One region of the Paenibacillus sp. HJGM_3 genome, then DNA from elsewhere that is predicted to be linked to it. Evidence: riboswitches for the same ligand, from Rfam matches in the RefSeq annotation. Region 1 holds a riboswitch; each other region holds the start of a gene.
What was found. A riboswitch is a leader RNA that binds a small molecule or an ion and turns the genes downstream of it on or off. The one in region 1 is predicted to bind cyclic di-AMP.
Positions count from the first base shown of each region.

Region 2: it holds a riboswitch for cyclic di-AMP, as region 1 does, so the genes downstream of both, ACI5FR_RS18800 (C40 family peptidase) here and kdpF (K(+)-transporting ATPase subunit F) in region 1, are expected to answer to the same signal.
Region 3: it holds a riboswitch for cyclic di-AMP, as region 1 does, so the genes downstream of both, ACI5FR_RS09380 (C40 family peptidase) here and kdpF (K(+)-transporting ATPase subunit F) in region 1, are expected to answer to the same signal.
Region 4: it holds a riboswitch for cyclic di-AMP, as region 1 does, so the genes downstream of both, ACI5FR_RS13375 (hypothetical protein) here and kdpF (K(+)-transporting ATPase subunit F) in region 1, are expected to answer to the same signal.

Region 1 covers NZ_JBJGED010000003.1:26,841-31,034, reverse strand. Annotated here, with positions in the region: gene kdpB (potassium-transporting ATPase subunit KdpB) at 1-801, opposite strand, end outside; gene kdpA (potassium-transporting ATPase subunit KdpA) at 823-2,502, opposite strand; gene kdpF (K(+)-transporting ATPase subunit F) at 2,536-2,613, opposite strand; cyclic di-AMP (ydaO/yuaA leader) riboswitch at 2,876-3,071, opposite strand; gene ACI5FR_RS04300 (M23 family metallopeptidase) at 3,896-4,194, opposite strand, start outside.
Region 2 covers NZ_JBJGED010000017.1:35,863-40,056, forward strand. Annotated here, with positions in the region: gene ACI5FR_RS18790 (M1 family metallopeptidase) at 1-506, shown strand, start outside; gene ACI5FR_RS18795 (hypothetical protein) at 534-1,352, shown strand; cyclic di-AMP (ydaO/yuaA leader) riboswitch at 1,486-1,621, shown strand; gene ACI5FR_RS18800 (C40 family peptidase) at 1,625-2,101, shown strand; gene ACI5FR_RS18805 (LysR family transcriptional regulator) at 2,193-3,080, opposite strand; gene ACI5FR_RS18810 (threonine synthase) at 3,290-4,194, shown strand, end outside.
Region 3 covers NZ_JBJGED010000006.1:197,434-201,627, forward strand. Annotated here, with positions in the region: gene ACI5FR_RS09365 (ArsR/SmtB family transcription factor) at 1-277, shown strand, start outside; gene ACI5FR_RS09370 (SRPBCC family protein) at 258-722, shown strand; gene ACI5FR_RS09375 (hypothetical protein) at 755-934, shown strand; gene ACI5FR_RS09380 (C40 family peptidase) at 989-1,588, opposite strand; cyclic di-AMP (ydaO/yuaA leader) riboswitch at 1,600-1,813, opposite strand; gene ACI5FR_RS09385 (SRPBCC domain-containing protein) at 2,131-2,556, opposite strand; gene ACI5FR_RS09390 (superoxide dismutase family protein) at 2,859-3,416, shown strand; gene ACI5FR_RS09395 (glycoside hydrolase family 2 protein) at 3,471-4,194, opposite strand, start outside.
Region 4 covers NZ_JBJGED010000010.1:111,156-115,349, forward strand. Annotated here, with positions in the region: gene ACI5FR_RS13365 (glycoside hydrolase family 2 TIM barrel-domain containing protein) at 1-35, opposite strand, end outside; gene ACI5FR_RS13370 (AraC family transcriptional regulator) at 174-1,031, shown strand; gene ACI5FR_RS13375 (hypothetical protein) at 1,026-1,472, opposite strand; cyclic di-AMP (ydaO/yuaA leader) riboswitch at 1,597-1,763, opposite strand; gene ACI5FR_RS13380 (MATE family efflux transporter) at 1,956-3,314, opposite strand; gene ACI5FR_RS13385 (TetR/AcrR family transcriptional regulator) at 3,363-3,950, opposite strand.

The sequences.
Region 1 (4,194 bases):
CAGCAGCCCGCCGATCGTAGTCGGGATGAGGCAGACGAGCAGTGCGATCAGCACGGGGATCGTCAGCTCGACATCCACGAACTTCGCGATCGGCGCCAGGGTGGCGACGACGATCAGGAAGATGAGCGTCAGCGAGGTGAGCAGCGTGTTCAGCGCGATCTCGTTCGGCGTTTTCTGCCGCTTCGCGCCTTCGACGAGCGAGATCATCCGGTCGATGAACGACTCCCCGGGATCGCTCGTAATCCGGATCGTTAGTTGGTCGCTGACGAGGCGGGTGCCCCCGGTGACGGAGCTGAAGTCGCCGCCCGCTTCCTTGATGACCGGGGCGGATTCCCCGGTAATGGCCGATTCGTCCACGGAGCCGAGCCCCTCGATGACTTCGCCGTCGCCCGGGATCATCTCGCCTTGCGAGACGACGACGATGTCCCCTTTACGCAAGTCGGTGGACGGCACCTGCTTGATGACGCCGTTCACCCGCTTGTTCGCGGTGATTTCTTTCTTCGTCTTCTTGAGCGAGCTGGCCTGTGCCTTCCCTCGCCCTTCGGCTAGAGCCTCGGCGAAATTGGCGAACAAGATCGTGAAAAGCAGAATGAGGAAGACAGTGCAATTGAACCCGATATCCTCCTCGGTTCCGAAATACCCAGGGAGCAGCGTCATTAGCAGCACGACGAACGTGCCGACTTCTACGACGAACATGACCGGATTTTTCATCATGGAGACCGGGTTCAGCTTGACAAAGCTGTCTACCGCAGCTTGCTTGACGATATCGCCGGTCAATAACCCTTTTCGTTTTGAACTCATGGTTGATCCCCACCTCTTCTATTAGCGAATCGTCAAATGTTCCGCGATCGGTCCCAGCACGAGTACCGGCAGGAAGGTCAGTGCCCCGATAATGAGGACCGTCCCGACCAGAATACCCACGAACAACCCGTTGTCCGTCCGGAACGTCCCGATCGTCTCCGGCACCCATTGCTTGCGTACGAGAGAGCCGGCCACCGCCAGCATCGCGATCATGGAGATGTAACGGCCTAGCAGCATGACGAGCCCGGTAGAGATATTCCAGAATGGCGTATTGTCGCCCAGGCCCTCGAAGCCCGACCCGTTGTTGGCCGCAGACGACGTATATTCATACAGCACCTGTGAGATGCCGTGGAACGATGGATTCGTGATGGCGACTTTCCCTAGCTCCGTCAGAAGCGCAATCGCCGTTGGCCCCAAAATGATAAGCGGATGCACCAGAATCGCGATCGCAATCAGCTTCATCTCCCGAGGCTCGATCTTGCGCCCGAGGAATTCCGGCGTACGTCCGACCATCAGGCCGGCTAGGAACACCGCCAGCATGGCGTACATCAGCATGTTGACGAGCCCGACCCCTTTGCCGCCGAACACGTTGTTCAGCATCATGAGAGACAGCGGCGTAATCTGGCCGAGCGGGGTCAGCGTATCGTGCATGTTGTTGACCGAGCCGGTCGTCGCCGCCGTCGTTACGGTGGTGAACAAGGACGACTGCGCGATACCGAAGCGGACTTCCTTGCCCTCCATACTGCCCTGGGAGGCGTCGATGCCGAGCCGGTTCATGACGGGGTTGCCGTTCGACTCGGACGCATAGTTCAGGGCGAGGAAGGCGACGAATAAGAGCATCATGCTGGAGAAAATAACCCAGCCTTGCTTGCGGCTCTTGGCGAACAAGCCATACGTGTAAGGCAGCGCCGCACCTATTACCCACATAGACAGAATTTCGATGACGTTCGTGAGCCCGTTCGGGTTCTCGAACGGGTGGGCCGAGTTGACGCCCATGAACCCGCCGCCGTTCGTTCCCAAGTGCTTGATCGATACCAGCGAAGCCACCGGTCCGATCGCGATCTGCTGCTCCTGCCCCTCCAGTCCGGTGACCGTCTGCGTCGGCTTGAGCGTCTGCGGGACGTGCAAGGCGACCAGCAGCAGCGTCACGACCAAGGCGATCGGGAAGAACACCCGCGTATGCGCCCTGACGAAATCCTCGAAGAAGTTGCCGATCTGATGCCCCTTGCTCGTAATCCCGCGGATGAACGCGATCGCGACGCACAGGCCGGTGGCGGCCGAGGTGAACATCATCATCATGATGACGATCATCTGGGAGAAGTAGCTTAGGCCTGTCTCCCCGCTGTAATGCTGCAGGTTCGTATTGGTTATGAAGCTGATGACCGTGTTGAAGCTCAGCGTCGCTTCCATATTACCGATATCGTTCGGATTGAGCGGCAGAAACTTCTGCAGCCTCAGGATGAGGTAACAGAAAGCGACTAGCGCGATATTGGTGACGATGAAGCTGAGGGCGTACGTTTTCCAAGTCATACCCTTGCGGTCCTTCACCCCGATCAGGGCGAATAAGGGCCGCTCGACGAAGCCGAACCAGCGGTCCGTCGCGTTCGCTTCATTGCGAAATACGTTGTATAAGTAAGTGCCCATTGGCTTGACGAGCAGCAAGAGCACTACTATGACGATAGTAATCTGCAAGACGCCCATAGTTGACAGTGTCCTCCCTTGACGGAATCCCGGCTAAAATTTTTCCGGATGGATCAGCGCATATACCAGGTACAAAAAAAGGAGCGCGGTGCAAACGAGCACTACAATCATGGCTGTTCGGCCCCTTCCTCGATCACCCGGCCGCACCAGTACAGGAACCCGGTGAAGACGAAATAAGTCGCCGCCAAGAGCAGCAGCATATACAGATCGGTCATCGCGATCGCCTCCGATTTTCATCACGTGCTTTCACAGTTTTCAATAGCGTTCCAAAAAAATGCAAAAAAAACCACAGAGGCATTAAGCCCTGTGGTCTGACGTCAGATCACACGCTTCATCATCCTCTCTCCAAAGGCATGCCGCAGGTGTGGATACCGGCTCTGCCATCCTACGCTTACGAGGTTAGCTGACGGATTCGGGCGGTGAGAGTCGCCCTACCCGGTACGTGCGATGTACCGGGATTCACCCCATGCCTCCTGCGTTTGACGGCTCTCACACCGTCGCCCGCGGGACGCGTTTGGTTCCCCCGCTTTCCCAGGCCTCAGGCCCAGGAAACTCAGCGATTCGTTCCGAACGGTCGGTTCGGATTAATCTGAGTCGTATCTTACGCTTGCCGGGTCGTTCTGTAAATGGAGGACGGCTTTCATTTTGGAGAGGGAACGGTAGGGGCGAGGGGCTAATCGAATAGGGGCTCCGATTTTCTCTATGATGCTCTGTATTTCGTGTATTTTCGCTTGATTGGCGAAACGCCTGCAAATGAGATAGCACGCATGTGGAGAATGGAAGAGATGCGCGGTTGTATCCGTTTTATTGAGAGGAACCGGGGGATATGGGCTGTTTTTCCCGAAATTGAGGATTGGGCCGGCATAGGCGGGTGAGAGGTTTCTTAGTTTTGCGGGGTGCGGGATGCGGGGTGCGGGCCCGGAGGGTGTAGACTCGATTAACGGAAAAATTTGCTGCTAACCTGATTTTCGAGGTGATTCCAACCCAAATAACGGAAAATTTTGCCGCTAATCCATTTTTTCGATTGCAAAACAACCCCATTCACATCGTTAGCAGCAAAAATGTTCATTATTTTTATGAGATCGATGAAAATCGAGCAATAGCGGAAAATTTTTCCGTTATCTATGAAAAGCCGATTTACTGAGCCGAGACCTAACTGTTCCATCACCTCATCCGATCATCCGCCAGCCCTCGTTACTTAATTACTTGTCATTCCCGGAACATATATCCCATGACCCCCGATCCGATGTCAGATTCCCAAGAACGTGTGATTTGTTCTCCCTCCGTCACCTTACTGTAATCCGTGCACCCAGCCTATGGGAACTTATACCGGACCAGTTTCCGCTTCCTGGCGCCAAAAAAACCGGCCTATGGCCGGTTTTTGCTTAGCTCTTTACTTGGAACTCTGCCAGCGGAACGGGTTCGTGCCGAAGAAAATGTCCGGGTTCGCCTGCACATTGTGCATCCAGAACGTGAAATGAAGATGGGGGCCGGTTGAAAATCCAGTCGTGCCTACGAGGCCGATGATGTCGCCTTTCTTGACCTTGTCGCCGGTCTTCACGTTCAACTGCAACATATGCGCATATTGGGAGAAGAGGCCCATGCCGTGGTCGATATAGATGGCGTTGCCGGTCAAGTACAGCGTCTCCGCCAGGACGACGATGCCGTCGTTGGTCGCCTTGATCGGCGTCC
Region 2 (4,194 bases), on a different contig from region 1:
TGCAGCGCGTCATGCGCACATATTTCGAAAGGTGGAGCTTCCGCCACCCGTCTACTGCGGATTTCCAGAAAACGCTGGAGGACGTCACCAAGTCTAGTTGGAGCGGGTTCTTCGATCAATTCGTCTACGGCGGCATGATGGCGGATTATACCGTCGATAAGGTGCTGTCGAAACGAACGAAAGTGGACGGCCAGAGCGTATACGAGAACAGCGTAGTCATACGGAAGCTCGGGGCTTCCTACAAGAACGTTCCGGTCCAGTTCCATTTTACGGACGGCTCTACCGTCGATCGCACATGGGAAGGCCACGACGCGCAAGTGCTGTTCACGCTTACGAGCAACGCCCCGCTGGAGTGGGTCGCCATCGATCCGCAGCACACGCTGATTTTGGAGAACAAACGCATGAACAACTTTTATCAAACCCAGGTGGATGAGCAATGGAAGGTCCGATGGAACATCGGGCTGGTAAAGCTGATCGAGACGTTAGTAGACGGGGTCGCCTGGTAAGCCCTGGCGGGGAAGGAGCAAAAAGCGATGCTGCATTATTTGAAGGACGGGTTCCGAACGACCGTTTCGCAATATTTTCTGCTGATCGTGCTATGGCTGTATCAATTCGTTTGGGGGCTGATGCTGCTCTTGTTCGTCAAGTCGATCGTCGTCCCGCTCATGCACCGCTATCCCGGCGGCCACTTGCCGAGTACTGCAACGCACCTGTTCCTCGCCGAAGGGGAATTCCAACTCGTGAAGACGAATATAAGCCATCCTTACCTATGGACTTTATGCGCACTAATTCTGATTCGAATGGCGCTTACCCCGATGATCAACGCCGGGATCTTCTACTCCATTCACAACACCCACCTGAACGCGGGCTACCGCTTCTTCCGAGGGGTGAAGGAACTGAGCGGTCCCTTCAGCCTGTACTACGTGCTGCAGATGGCTTTTACGGTCATTCCGCTATACTGGCTTATTCCTATCGCCAAGCGGGCGATTCACGCCTTCACCTCGTACGAGCAGCTGCTCTCGCAGCTCGCGCCCTGGATCGTCGGCATGTTCGCCTACGGCTACATGATCCATTTGATCTTCCTGTACATCATGATCGGCCGTACGACGCAAGCGCCAACGCTCGACACAATCGGCGTCCTCATTCGGCGGTTCCCCGTAGCACTCGTGCTCGCTTCCCTGCTTCTCCTGTTCTCGGGGCTCTTGACCGCTTTGACTTTAACCGCAACGCTATGGTGGGCCGGCATCTCCGCCCTGATCCTGCATCAAGCGTTCCATGTGCTGAAAATGCTGTTCAAGCTGTGGGCCGTTTCGACGCAATACCACCATTTTACAGAAAATCACGGCACATAGTTCGGTTTTTACCCTTAAAAGCCCGAAATCCGCTAAGGATCTCGGGCTTTTTTTGCATTTCGGCGATTTTTTTTGCTGAGAGAGGAGGATTTTGGCAGACCAAGGCGAATATATACTGCCGGAACGAAAAAACAATCGATATTTGCCGAATTCCCGGTTATCGGGAAACGGGGGAACCAATCCGGGTGAATTGATCTCGCTTCAAAGTGATCATAGGGAACCTTCAACCGAACCCTCAGCTAACCTCGTAGGCTCTGGAAGGAGTTTGTTGTTTGAAAAAGGTTTCTTTGTTGTTCGTCAGTCTTGCGATGCTGCTCTGCTTTCAACTTGGGAGCGCTTCCGCAGAAACGGTCCTCGAACACACCGTGGACGAGCTGGTAGGCACGAAGTACAAGTATGCAGGCATGTCGCCTGAGACCGGCTTCGACTGCTCCGGCTTCACCAAGTACGTGTTCGCCAAGTTCGGCTACGAGCTCACCCATCAATCCAAGGCCCAGAACAAGGAAGGGTATTGGATTCCGAAAGAGGACCTGAGACAAGGAGACCTCGTGTTCTTCAACACCGACGGCTCCGGCATCTCCCATGTGGGCATTTACTTGGGCGATGGCGTGTTCATCCACTCTGCCACGGACAAGGGCATTGTGAAGAACAACCTGAGCGAGAAGTACTACGTGAAGACGTACGTATCCGCTCGCCGTATTCTGTGGGACGACCTCTACAATCAGTTAACCGCAGACTACACCAATTGAAACACCCTCTGAGCAAAAGTTTTGGAGTGACCCCACAAGCCCTGCACGCTGCGGAACTACCCGCCGTGCCGGGCTTGTATTCTGTCCGGGGCTAACGGGCGAGCTGCTCTCGAACCCAAGCTGCGAAATGGCGTGCCGTCGGCGTGAGCGTCTCCCCCTTGCGCCGGCACATGTGGATCGGGTTCGTAAGCGACACCCCCCGCACCCGGACGGTGGCCACCTCGCCGTCCGACAGGGCGGACTGAACCTCGAGCCGCGACACGAACATCGCTCCATAGCCGGCGGCGACGGCCCGGATCATCTCGGATATCCCGTTGAACGTCAGGCCGATCCTGAGCCTCAGCCCCCGTTCCCGGCACAGCCGCTCCAGCCTGTCGCGAGCGGAGCTGCCCGCTTCCCGCACGAGAAAAAACTCCCGCATCATCGTCTCCAGGTCCGCTTCCTTATTCGCCAAAGAATGGCCGCTCGGCACGACGAACACCATCTCGTCTTCCAATAGGAGTTCCCGATCAATCTGCTCCGGCCAAGCTTCGCCGCTGCCGATGAATGCCAGGTCGGCCTCATAGCCGAGCAGCCGCTCCCCCGCCTCCTGGCTGTTGCAGGAGCTCAGGACGAGCTCTACGTCCGGATAGCGCATCTTGTAGCCGGCGGCCCATTGTGGCAGCAGGCGGTGGGCAGGCAGGCTCGTGGCCGCAATCCGAAGCTTACCCCGTTTGCCTTCGCGGTGGAGCGCAACATTCGTCTCGATCTCTTCCTCGAGCGCGAACAGCCGCCGGGCTTGCTCAGCCAGCATCGCCCCCGCTTCCGTCAGGGCAATCCCCCTGCCCTTCGGCTCGAACAGCGGGAGGTCCAGCTCCCGCTCCAGATTGCGCAGTTGAATCGTGACCGCCGGCTGGCTGATGCGCCACACTTCGGCCGCTCGGGTCACACTGCCTTCGCGGGCTACGGTGTGGAAGAGCTTCAGCGCATGCAAATTCATCCGAGTCCCTCCTGTTTCTCATAAATTATATTTATATATAGAGTATTATTATATATTAGTTTTATGAATCGTGCTGATGTATTGTGGAGCTAAACACCACCACCAATACACAGGAGGGCTGCAAGATGACGATAACCTGGATTTGCTGGGATTGCGGACAGCCGCGGGCGCAAGGGCAAGGGCGAGGGCAGGGTCATGGGCATAGTCAAATGCAAGTGCAGGAGCAAGGGCAATCCCATCCTCTGCAATGCTCTTGCGGGGGTTTGTACGACGTCGAGCTCGATGTCCGGGGCCTCGATGCCGAGCGGCTGAAGCGGCTGTTCGACGCACGTCTGGCTGAGCGTATGACCCCCTACGCCAGCGGGGTGTGGAGGTACAAGGAGCTGATCGACCCCGAACTGCCGCTCGAGTCGATCGTGACGAAGTACGAAGGCAACACCGGGCTGTATGCCCCGGAGAGCGTCGCGAAATATGCCGGCGTGCGCCGGCTGCTGCTGAAGGCGCAGAGCGAGAACCCGAGCGGCTCGTTCAAGGACAACGGCATGACGGCTGCCGTCTCGCGCGGGATGGCCGAAGGCCATCGCCGCTTCGTCTGCACGTCGACGGGCAACACGTCGGCGTCGCTCGCGATGTACGCCGCAATGGCGGGCGCCGAGGCGGTCGTGCTGCTGCCGGACGCGCACGTCGCCGCCGGCAAGCTGTATCAGACGCGAGCCTACGGGGCGCGCGTCGTGTCACTGACCGGCGCCGGCTACGACGCCGGGATCGCCTCCCTCCTGCGGGGGGAGGCGGGGGGCGGCGCCACGGGCGCCTGCGCCACGGGCGCCTGCGTGGTGAACTCGATCAACCCTTGGCGGATCGAGGGCCAGAAGAGCATCGTGTACGAGCTCGCGCACACGCTGGGATGGACGCTGCCGGATTGGATCGTCGTCCCCGGCGGCGCACTCAGCAACGCAACCGCCTTGGGCAAAGGCTTGCGCGATCTGTATGCCCTCGGCTTCATCGACCGGCTGCCTCGGGTGGCAGTCGTGCAGGCGGAAGGCGCCGCGCCGTTCCACAGGCTCGTCGCCGCACTCGGTGCACAGGCCGATCGCGAAGAGTTCGCACCCGCTGC
Region 3 (4,194 bases), on a different contig from region 1:
GCATCTCATCCGGGACGGGGAGCTCCCCGCCAGCGCCATCGCGTCGCAATTCCAGATTTCGGCGCCCGCCATTTCGCAGCATCTCAAGGTACTTGAAGAGGCCGGACTCGTCGTGGTCAGGCGGGCCGGTACGAAACGCTATTACGGCATAAGGAGGACCGGGTTCGCCGAACTGAAGATGTACATCGACAGCTTCTGGGACGACAGCTTGCTGCGTCTGAAGGAAGCGGCAGAAGCCGAGGAAAGGAGATTGCAAGATGACAATCAGCAGCAGTGAGACGATTACCAAAGAAATCTACATCGAATGCCGGCCGGAGACGCTCTTCTCGTTCTTCACCGATCCGGACAAGCTGGTACAGTGGATGGGACGACATGTGCTCCTGGAGCCCCGGATCGGCGGCAAGTACCGGATCGATATTAACGGCAGCGACATCGCTCTGGGTGAGTATAAGGAAATTGTTCCCCATGAGCGAATTGTTATGACATGGGGCTGGGAGAAGTCGAAGCTGGTCCCGCCGGGATCGAGCACGCTTACGTTCCAGCTGACGCCGCGCGATAAGGGCACTCTGTTGCACTTGATCCATTCCGACTTGCCGGCAACGGAGATGGCCTCCCATACTCAGGGCTGGACGCATTATATGACGCGCCTGGAGATGCTAGCCCAAGGCCAAGACCCAGGCGTCGATCCTTGGTCGGAAGCGCCTATGTCGAGCAACGATTAACGATATTTATATTTAAGGAGATGGACTTTATTATGAAAACTTTAACTTGCAACTGCGGATTCACGGTCACGGACGACAACGCTTATAAGGTCGAAGCCGCCATGTGGCATCACGCCATCCATGATCATGCAGACATGTTGAAGAGCATGACGGTCGACATGCTGGAGCAATGGTTGAAGGGCAAGGACGAGCAATTGAAAGCCGGCGCTTAAAAACCTTCGGAGAGCAACAAGAGACACCTGTGAGGGTGTCTCTTGTAATTGTTTCTAGACGATTCTTTTGGCATAAACCAAAGATCGAGCGAACCATGTCCCTTCCATCGGTTCAAACGTCACTTTGCCACGCCCGCCCCCGCATTGGAGGATGTAATGTTTGCCGTCGATCTCACCTGCATAAATTCCGACATGACCACCGCCGCCGCTTGTAGACTGGTTTAAGGAACCGTCGCCAGGATCGGCCGAGTTCTTAAAGAACAACACGTCTCCGACTTGCAAATTTTTGAACTTGTCCTCAGAGTCAAGGATCACCTGATAGCCAATACTACTGTTGTAGCGTTGTTCGCGCGATGAACCGGAAAACTCAATGCCTAATGCACTTTTATATACCCAGGAAGTGAAATTCGAGCAATCAAACCCATAACCCGGTTGCTGCTTGCTTTGGCGCCATTTGACGCCAAGCTGTGTTTTGCCCGCTTCAATTAATTTATCCAGATTTGCCGCTTGCTCAATACTCGGAACCGTTTCTGGAAAAGTGATCGATGATGCATCGTTGGTTGCGGCGAATGCAGAAGCTTGTCCAACTCCTGTTAATGCAAGAACACTGGCAAGGGTAATAACTCCCTTGGTAAACATCTTATTTTTGAACATGTGTAGGCTCCTCCAAGAAATCGTATTGCCTCCGAGGTTAGTTGACGGGTTCGGGTCGAGGAAACCCTATTCTCCCCATCATTCCGAGCGATCTCGAAATGAGGGAATGAAAATTCACCCCTGCTGATCCCAATCAGGGAAATCAGCTATAAAGCATCCCCCGTACAAAGAATTGAACAACGGCCAGTAGACCGGTTCACTCATTTGATTCGGCCCTTTAATCCTACTCTCATTAACTAAAAGAGTCACCCCACAGATTTTGGTTCTAAACTTTCATAAAAAATCCCCTCCGCAGTCAACGCTTCGTTGTCTACCGAGAGGACAATCGTACAATTTCGAGCTTAAGAAGCCCTATCATGGATCCGTATGACGTGTAGTTCGATTTTATCCAATTGGAGTCGGTGTTGGGGGAAGTTTGTGAAATCAAACTAGAGCGCAAGTTGCATCCGTTCGATGAGCCTCCATAATGAATCGACAGCCTCTTTTTCCGACTTAGAGCGGAAGTTGAATCGGTTTGGACTTGTAGTTCGATACTACCTGCATTATCGCTTTGCTTGAATGGACTGAGCCACCTCCAGAAGCTGGGCGGACACATCCTCCCAACGCTCCTTCATCCGCTCCCGCATGACGCTGTTCTCCAGCTTTTCCTGATGAAAGCTAATCGTGGTGGCGTCGGCGCGCTTGGGATTCGGGATCACGCGGATTTGCAGCGTAGAAGGGCTGCTCCAGTTCTCCGGCTGCCAGGTGAGACGGAGCTGATGCAGCGGCTTCACGACGCGCAGCTCCCCGCAGGTTCCCTCCGAGGTGCAGTACTTGTGCCCTTTCTCCAGCTCCAGGGAGCGTAGTTCGCCCAGCCAGAGCGCGAGCCCTTCCGGAGTGAGCAGCAAGTCCCAAGCTTCTTGCTGGGTAAGGGGGAATGTCCGGCGAACCCCGATTTGGAATCCGGCCGAAGCCGTTTGACCGATCATACGATCCACTCCTTGTTCGATGGATTAGTGAGTTAGTTAGCTATAACAAACCTACCCCCTTATAGTACACCCGGTCGGACCACCGCCTCAAGCCGATTCAGCTTGCTGCCGAAACTCCGGAACAGCGTCAAGGTACAGCCCCACTATGCTTCAACCGTTCCGCTATTTCATGAAACCCATACTGAAACTTGATTGGAGCCACATTCGACATGCATCTACAAATTCCTCCGCTACGATGAGTATTCTGGCCGCAGGTGGTAAATAATGTAGCTGATCCACTCAATACACAGGAGGTAGCTTCAATGAAACGATCCATCATGCTAGCCGCGTTCCTGCTCGCAGGCGCAATGGCGGCTACAGGCTGCGGTCAAGCGCGGACCACCCACTCGTCGGCGGTAGAGACGTCGGCGGGTCAGCCGATGACTATAGACATCGTGAACGGCCAAGGCACGAAAATCGGATCGGCCCGCTTGACGCCGATGAGCCACGGTGTCCTGTTCGAAGTCGATGCCGCCCAGCTCGCCCCGGGGGCGCACGGCATCCACCTTCACGAAACCGGCCAGTGCAAGGCCCCGGACTTCAAGTCGGCCGGCAGCCATTTCAATCCGACCGGCAAGCAGCACGGATTCAATAATCCGAAGGGCTATCACGCCGGCGATCTGCCGAATCTGGTCGTGACCGCGGATGGGAAGGCGCAGGCCCAGTTCTTCGACCCCAACGTGACGCTGGAAAAAGGAAAGCCGAACTCGCTCCTCAAGGAGGGCGGTACGGCTCTCGTAATTCATGAGAAGGCGGACGACTACAAGACCGACCCCGCCGGCGACTCCGGCGACCGGATCGCTTGCGGTCAAATCCGCTAAATGCGCAAACGGCTGTTCGAGGGAAACCCTTGAACAGCCGTTTTTTCATGCGGGTTATTCGCAGCGGACGAGGAGGTCGATCGGATACCGCCCCGCGTTGCGCCCGTACAGCGCCAGCCCACCCTCATCCGCCTGCAGCGAGAGCTTCAGCCGGCGTGTCCGCTCCAGCCGGGCGGCGATGCGTCCGGGAACCGCGACCTTGCACAAGTACCCGTATGAGCCCGCCTCGTCCAGCTTGTTCGAGACCGGCTGATAGTGCCAGGAGAGCACGCCCCGGCTATCGGCCGGATCGTCGGGCAGGAGGAACGACTCGATCGGCTCGCCGTCGATGCAAACTTGGATTCGCGACTCGTGACGCTCTTCGTCGGTCATGTAGTACGTGTTCGGATTACGCTCCGTATTCGCGTCCGCTCCGTGCATGAACGAGATATCCGGCTTCGCGTAGCTGTCTCCTTCGACGTTCCGGGCCAGGAGGCGCTTGGCGCTCGCCTCGAACACCAGCTCCACGTTCCCGAGGAACGGCAGCTCCTCCCGACTCGGCAGCTCGATCTCGTAGTCGAACCGGCCGCTCCGGGCTCCGTTCGCCTTGTGGCCTTGGATCGCGCTCCATTGGTGGGGGAACGTGTGGCTCGCGAATTGGCCGACCGGCACCCCGATCGTCACGCCGGTCGCCTCATACCGGCCGCCGGCCTGCCCGCTCCGCACATCGAATGTCGTGAAATTGCGGGTCACGACCTCCCCCTCCTCCGTATGCAGACGGAGAGCCAGCACAGCGACG
Region 4 (4,194 bases), on a different contig from region 1:
TTAAGATTTTCCCAATAAGCGGCGATGGGGTTCAATGCGAATCTCTCCTTCAACTTGAAGTTGGGTCCAATCCCTTCTGATTATAGTTGTGGTATACTGGACTCGCCTATGGCTCAAAAGAGACATTCATCCGCACAAAAAGGACATCCTGAAGGAGAGAGGAGACTACGAGCGTGCTTGCCCTAAGAACGAATTTGATCACCGCCGAGGACAACGGAATCCCGATCAGCCTTTATACTGTAGGAACCGAGCATCAACAGCCCATGTCCCGGCTTGCCGGGTTCTCCGCGCGACAGCTGTTCTTCACCCTGTCCGGTACCGGGACATTCCGTCCGATCGGCCAAGACGATTGGGACATTCTACGACCGGGGACCATGCTGTACATTCCCGATCATTTCCCCCATGAGTACAGGCCGAACCCGGGGCAGCCCTGGCATGTCGGGTACGCCACGTTCCTCGAAAAGCAACCCGGCTTCAGTCCAATGATGGGCTACGACCGGGCGCCCTTCCAAGTGATGCTGAAGGAGATGGATCGGATCGCCGACCTGTTGCGCGAGCTATGGCTGCACTCCGGACCGGACTACGACGTGTGGGCCTGCAGCGAGAGGCTGTTCGCCTTGCTGGTCGAGATCCGCAAGCAAGCCGCCAAGCCGGACCGCGCTGCAAATTCTACCCGGGATGTAACGCCAAGACGGTATCGGGACCAGGTGGTGGACCGGGCGACTCAATTTATGTACGACCACATGCATTTGCGATTTTCGCTGAAGGAGCTGGCCTCCTACGTCGGGTATTCGCCCAAGCAGGTCATCCGGCTGTTCAAGGAGGTGCATGGCACGACTCCCTTGCAGGATTTGCAGCGGATTCGGCTGCAGACGGCTGCGGAATTGCTGAGGCAGCAGGGCGGGCTGACCGTGGCGCAAGTGGCCGGGTATGTAGGGATGGAGCCGATCTATTTCGCGCGCCTTTTTCGCCGAGCGTATGGAGTCGTTCCCTCCAAGTTTGCGGGAGAGCCGATGAAAGGCTCCCTATAGCTGCAAAATGAATAAACAAACCAACTGAATGCCGAGCAAAAAGCACGAGAAGGTTAAACTCGGATACAAGACCGCTTTAAAGGTGGGGCGGCTGTCCATCAAGAACACTTTTAAGCACAACAAAAAGATCAGGCCGATCAACAGCAGAGTGATAAGAACAGGCCATAAAATCTCAGGCGTAGACGAGGCGGCGACCCTAGCGAGTCCAACCGTTATTCCCGCGACACCGAGCACCGCTGCCGCCAGGAGCATGAGCGCATAAACCGGCTTAACCCGCCGCTTGTTCCCTCTTATGATCCAAAGCTCCTTGTGCTTCCCTGAAAGCCACACGAGCCATTGTACGAACAAAATTAACACGATAATCGGATAAAGGATATTCATGCCGATTTCCTTTCTTTTTATACGATATGGTTGCGCGAATGGACGACATCGCTCATCCATGATGGACCACCCCCTTCGTGATTGGATCGATTCACGCGCAGCAAAAAGAAGCCCGGAGCAGAGAAACTCTACTCTCGGGCTTCTTGCATAACGTTCGAGTCGGTTGCTGCAAGGCGCGATCAAGGTTCTCTCTCAATCACGTTTACGAGGTTAGCTGACGGATTCGGACTTGAGAGTGTCCTACCATTCACAGTGAAGCTTGTGAAAGGATTCACCCCATGAAACCATCCTCACGGATGATCTCGGTTGGTTCCCCCGTTTCCCTGTTCGGGAATTCAACGGAATATGAAGTTGTTGAACACATCATACGTGGTTCCGCTAACAAAGTAAACCCGAGTGGCAGAGAGTTAAGGCGGGTTTTGGACTTTATTGACGAGGGTAACGGAAACAGCAGAAGGTTTCGTCTCTTATTGCGGCATTGCAACGTTTATCATCCATTATCGTAACCTTGCTGTGTCATGATTTACAGAATGTGGAATAACGTTAAGTCGGGCGGCTGTAACGGCGGCGCAGATAGGCATACACCGTCAGCAGTACGATCAGCTCCGACAGCGGAATCGCGAGCCAAATCCCGGTCGTCCCGATCCAGTAAGGCAGGGTGAATAAAATCGCCACCATCAGCAGCATTTCACGGGCCACCGTAATCCATGTAGCCATCTTCACCTGATCGGTCGCTTGGAAATAGGTCATCATGACGAAGTTGACGCCCATGAACAAGTAGCCGATGAAAAAGAGCCGGATGCCGGTAACCGCCAAATCCCGTACTTCCGCGGGGAACGATCCGAACAGGGAGACGATGCCGCCCGCGAACGTAAGACCGATGAGCAGCACGGCGAGTCCGGTGCCGAACGCGGTCCGCACGGCGATGCGGATCGTCGACCGCTGCCGGTCCACCAGCTGAGCCCCGCGATAATAGCTGACGAGCGGCTGAACGGCCGATCCCATCCCGATGAACAGCATGAGCATCACGCTGTGGACATAGTTCAGAATCGAGAAGGCGGAGACGCCGACCGTACCCGCCCAGCGCACCATCGCCATGTTGTAGCCCGCCGTGAAGACGGCGATCCCGACCTCGGCGATAAAGCTGGGGAAGCCGATCGTGAACGTCAGCTTCGCCAGCCTCCACGAGGGGCGGGGGAGGGCGAAGCGCAAGGTGCTGTTCGCGCGCCCGAAATGAAGGAACAGGACGCCCGCCCCGACAGCCGCCCCGATCACGAGAGCGAGCGCCGAGCCGCCCACGCCGAAATCGAGCACGAACAAGAAGATATAGTTCAGGACAATATTGATGCCGGCGGTTACGATCAATGAAGCCATGGACAAGTTCGGATTGCCGTCGTTGCGGACGAAGATGCTGAACGCATTCTGTACGGTGATGGCGAAGCCGCCGATCAGCATCACGTGCATATACTCCATGACATACGGCATGGTGTCGTCGTTGGCGCCGAGGAAGACAGCCACCGGCTGGCGGAAGGCATAGGTGATCGCGGCTAGCAGCAAGGTCAGGCTGAAGATGAGCGTCAGGGAGTGCGTGAAGACGGCCCGTGCCTCTCGAATCTCCCTCGCGCCCAAGTGTCTGGAATAGAGGGCCGCGCCCCCTATGCCGATCCAAAGCGAGATGGCGATGTAGATCGAGAACACCGGAACCGCGACGTTGACGCCGGCCAGCGCCACCTCGCCCAGCCGTTGTCCGACGAAGATTCCGTCTACCACTACGTTCACGGACATCATGAACATGCCGATCAAGGACGGGATTAGGTAGCGGACGAACACTTTGCCCACGGAATCGGTTTCGAGGGATAGTAGTTTATTGTTGTCGTTGATATTGTTGTTGGTCGCTTGCATGGTGCACCTCTAGATGATATAGACTTAACCGCGATAACGGCTGGGGGTTCAGCTCACCACCGATTCGCCGGGATGAAGCAGCCCTTGCCACAGCAAGGTAAAGGTCGTAGTCGACGCTTGAATGAAATAATCGGCGTTGCCGAAAATAAGCTTGGCGGACAACCCTTCATAAATGGTGTGCACCGCCAAGGCGCATTCCTTGGGATCGACGCGAAGGGTCGAATCTCCCCGTGAAGCGAGCTCCAGCAGATGGAGCAGATGGTGGGAGTAGAGCTCGTACATCGTCAGGAACAGCTCCTGCAGCTGCTCGGGCGGCATGAAGGCCATGAGGAACATGAGCTTTACGTTCTGATTGTCCGAATAGCGGTCTCGCATCTCGATCACGAATCGATCGAGCAGCTTCCGTAGCGGCACGCCCCTATGCTCGTCGAAGAACAGGGTCAGGAAGGCGATTTCCTGCTTGGTCGCTTCCTCGTGAATCTCGATGACGAGCTCTTTTTTGCTCGCGAAGTGAGCGTACATCGACTGCTTTTTGATGCCGACCTCGTCGGCGATTTCCGCCAGCTTCGTCCCTTCGAATCCGTACTGCAGCAAATGGCTGACCGCGACTTTCTTGATCTCATCTCTTCGGTTCATCCCGCGCGCCCCCCTTCGGAAGTCTTTATTTTACCTGACTACGGTCAGGTTAGTATGTAGGGTATGATAACACGGATGTTTGCCTGAAATCAACAAAAAAACTGACTATCGTCAGTTAATTAAGTGCAAGCGTATGAATTCCATGAGGTCAGCTGCGAGACCCATCCCTCGAATGTCTGCTCACCCACGTTAGCATATGATTACTTGTCTGTACTCCCACCTTAACTCGTGCTCCCACATGTGT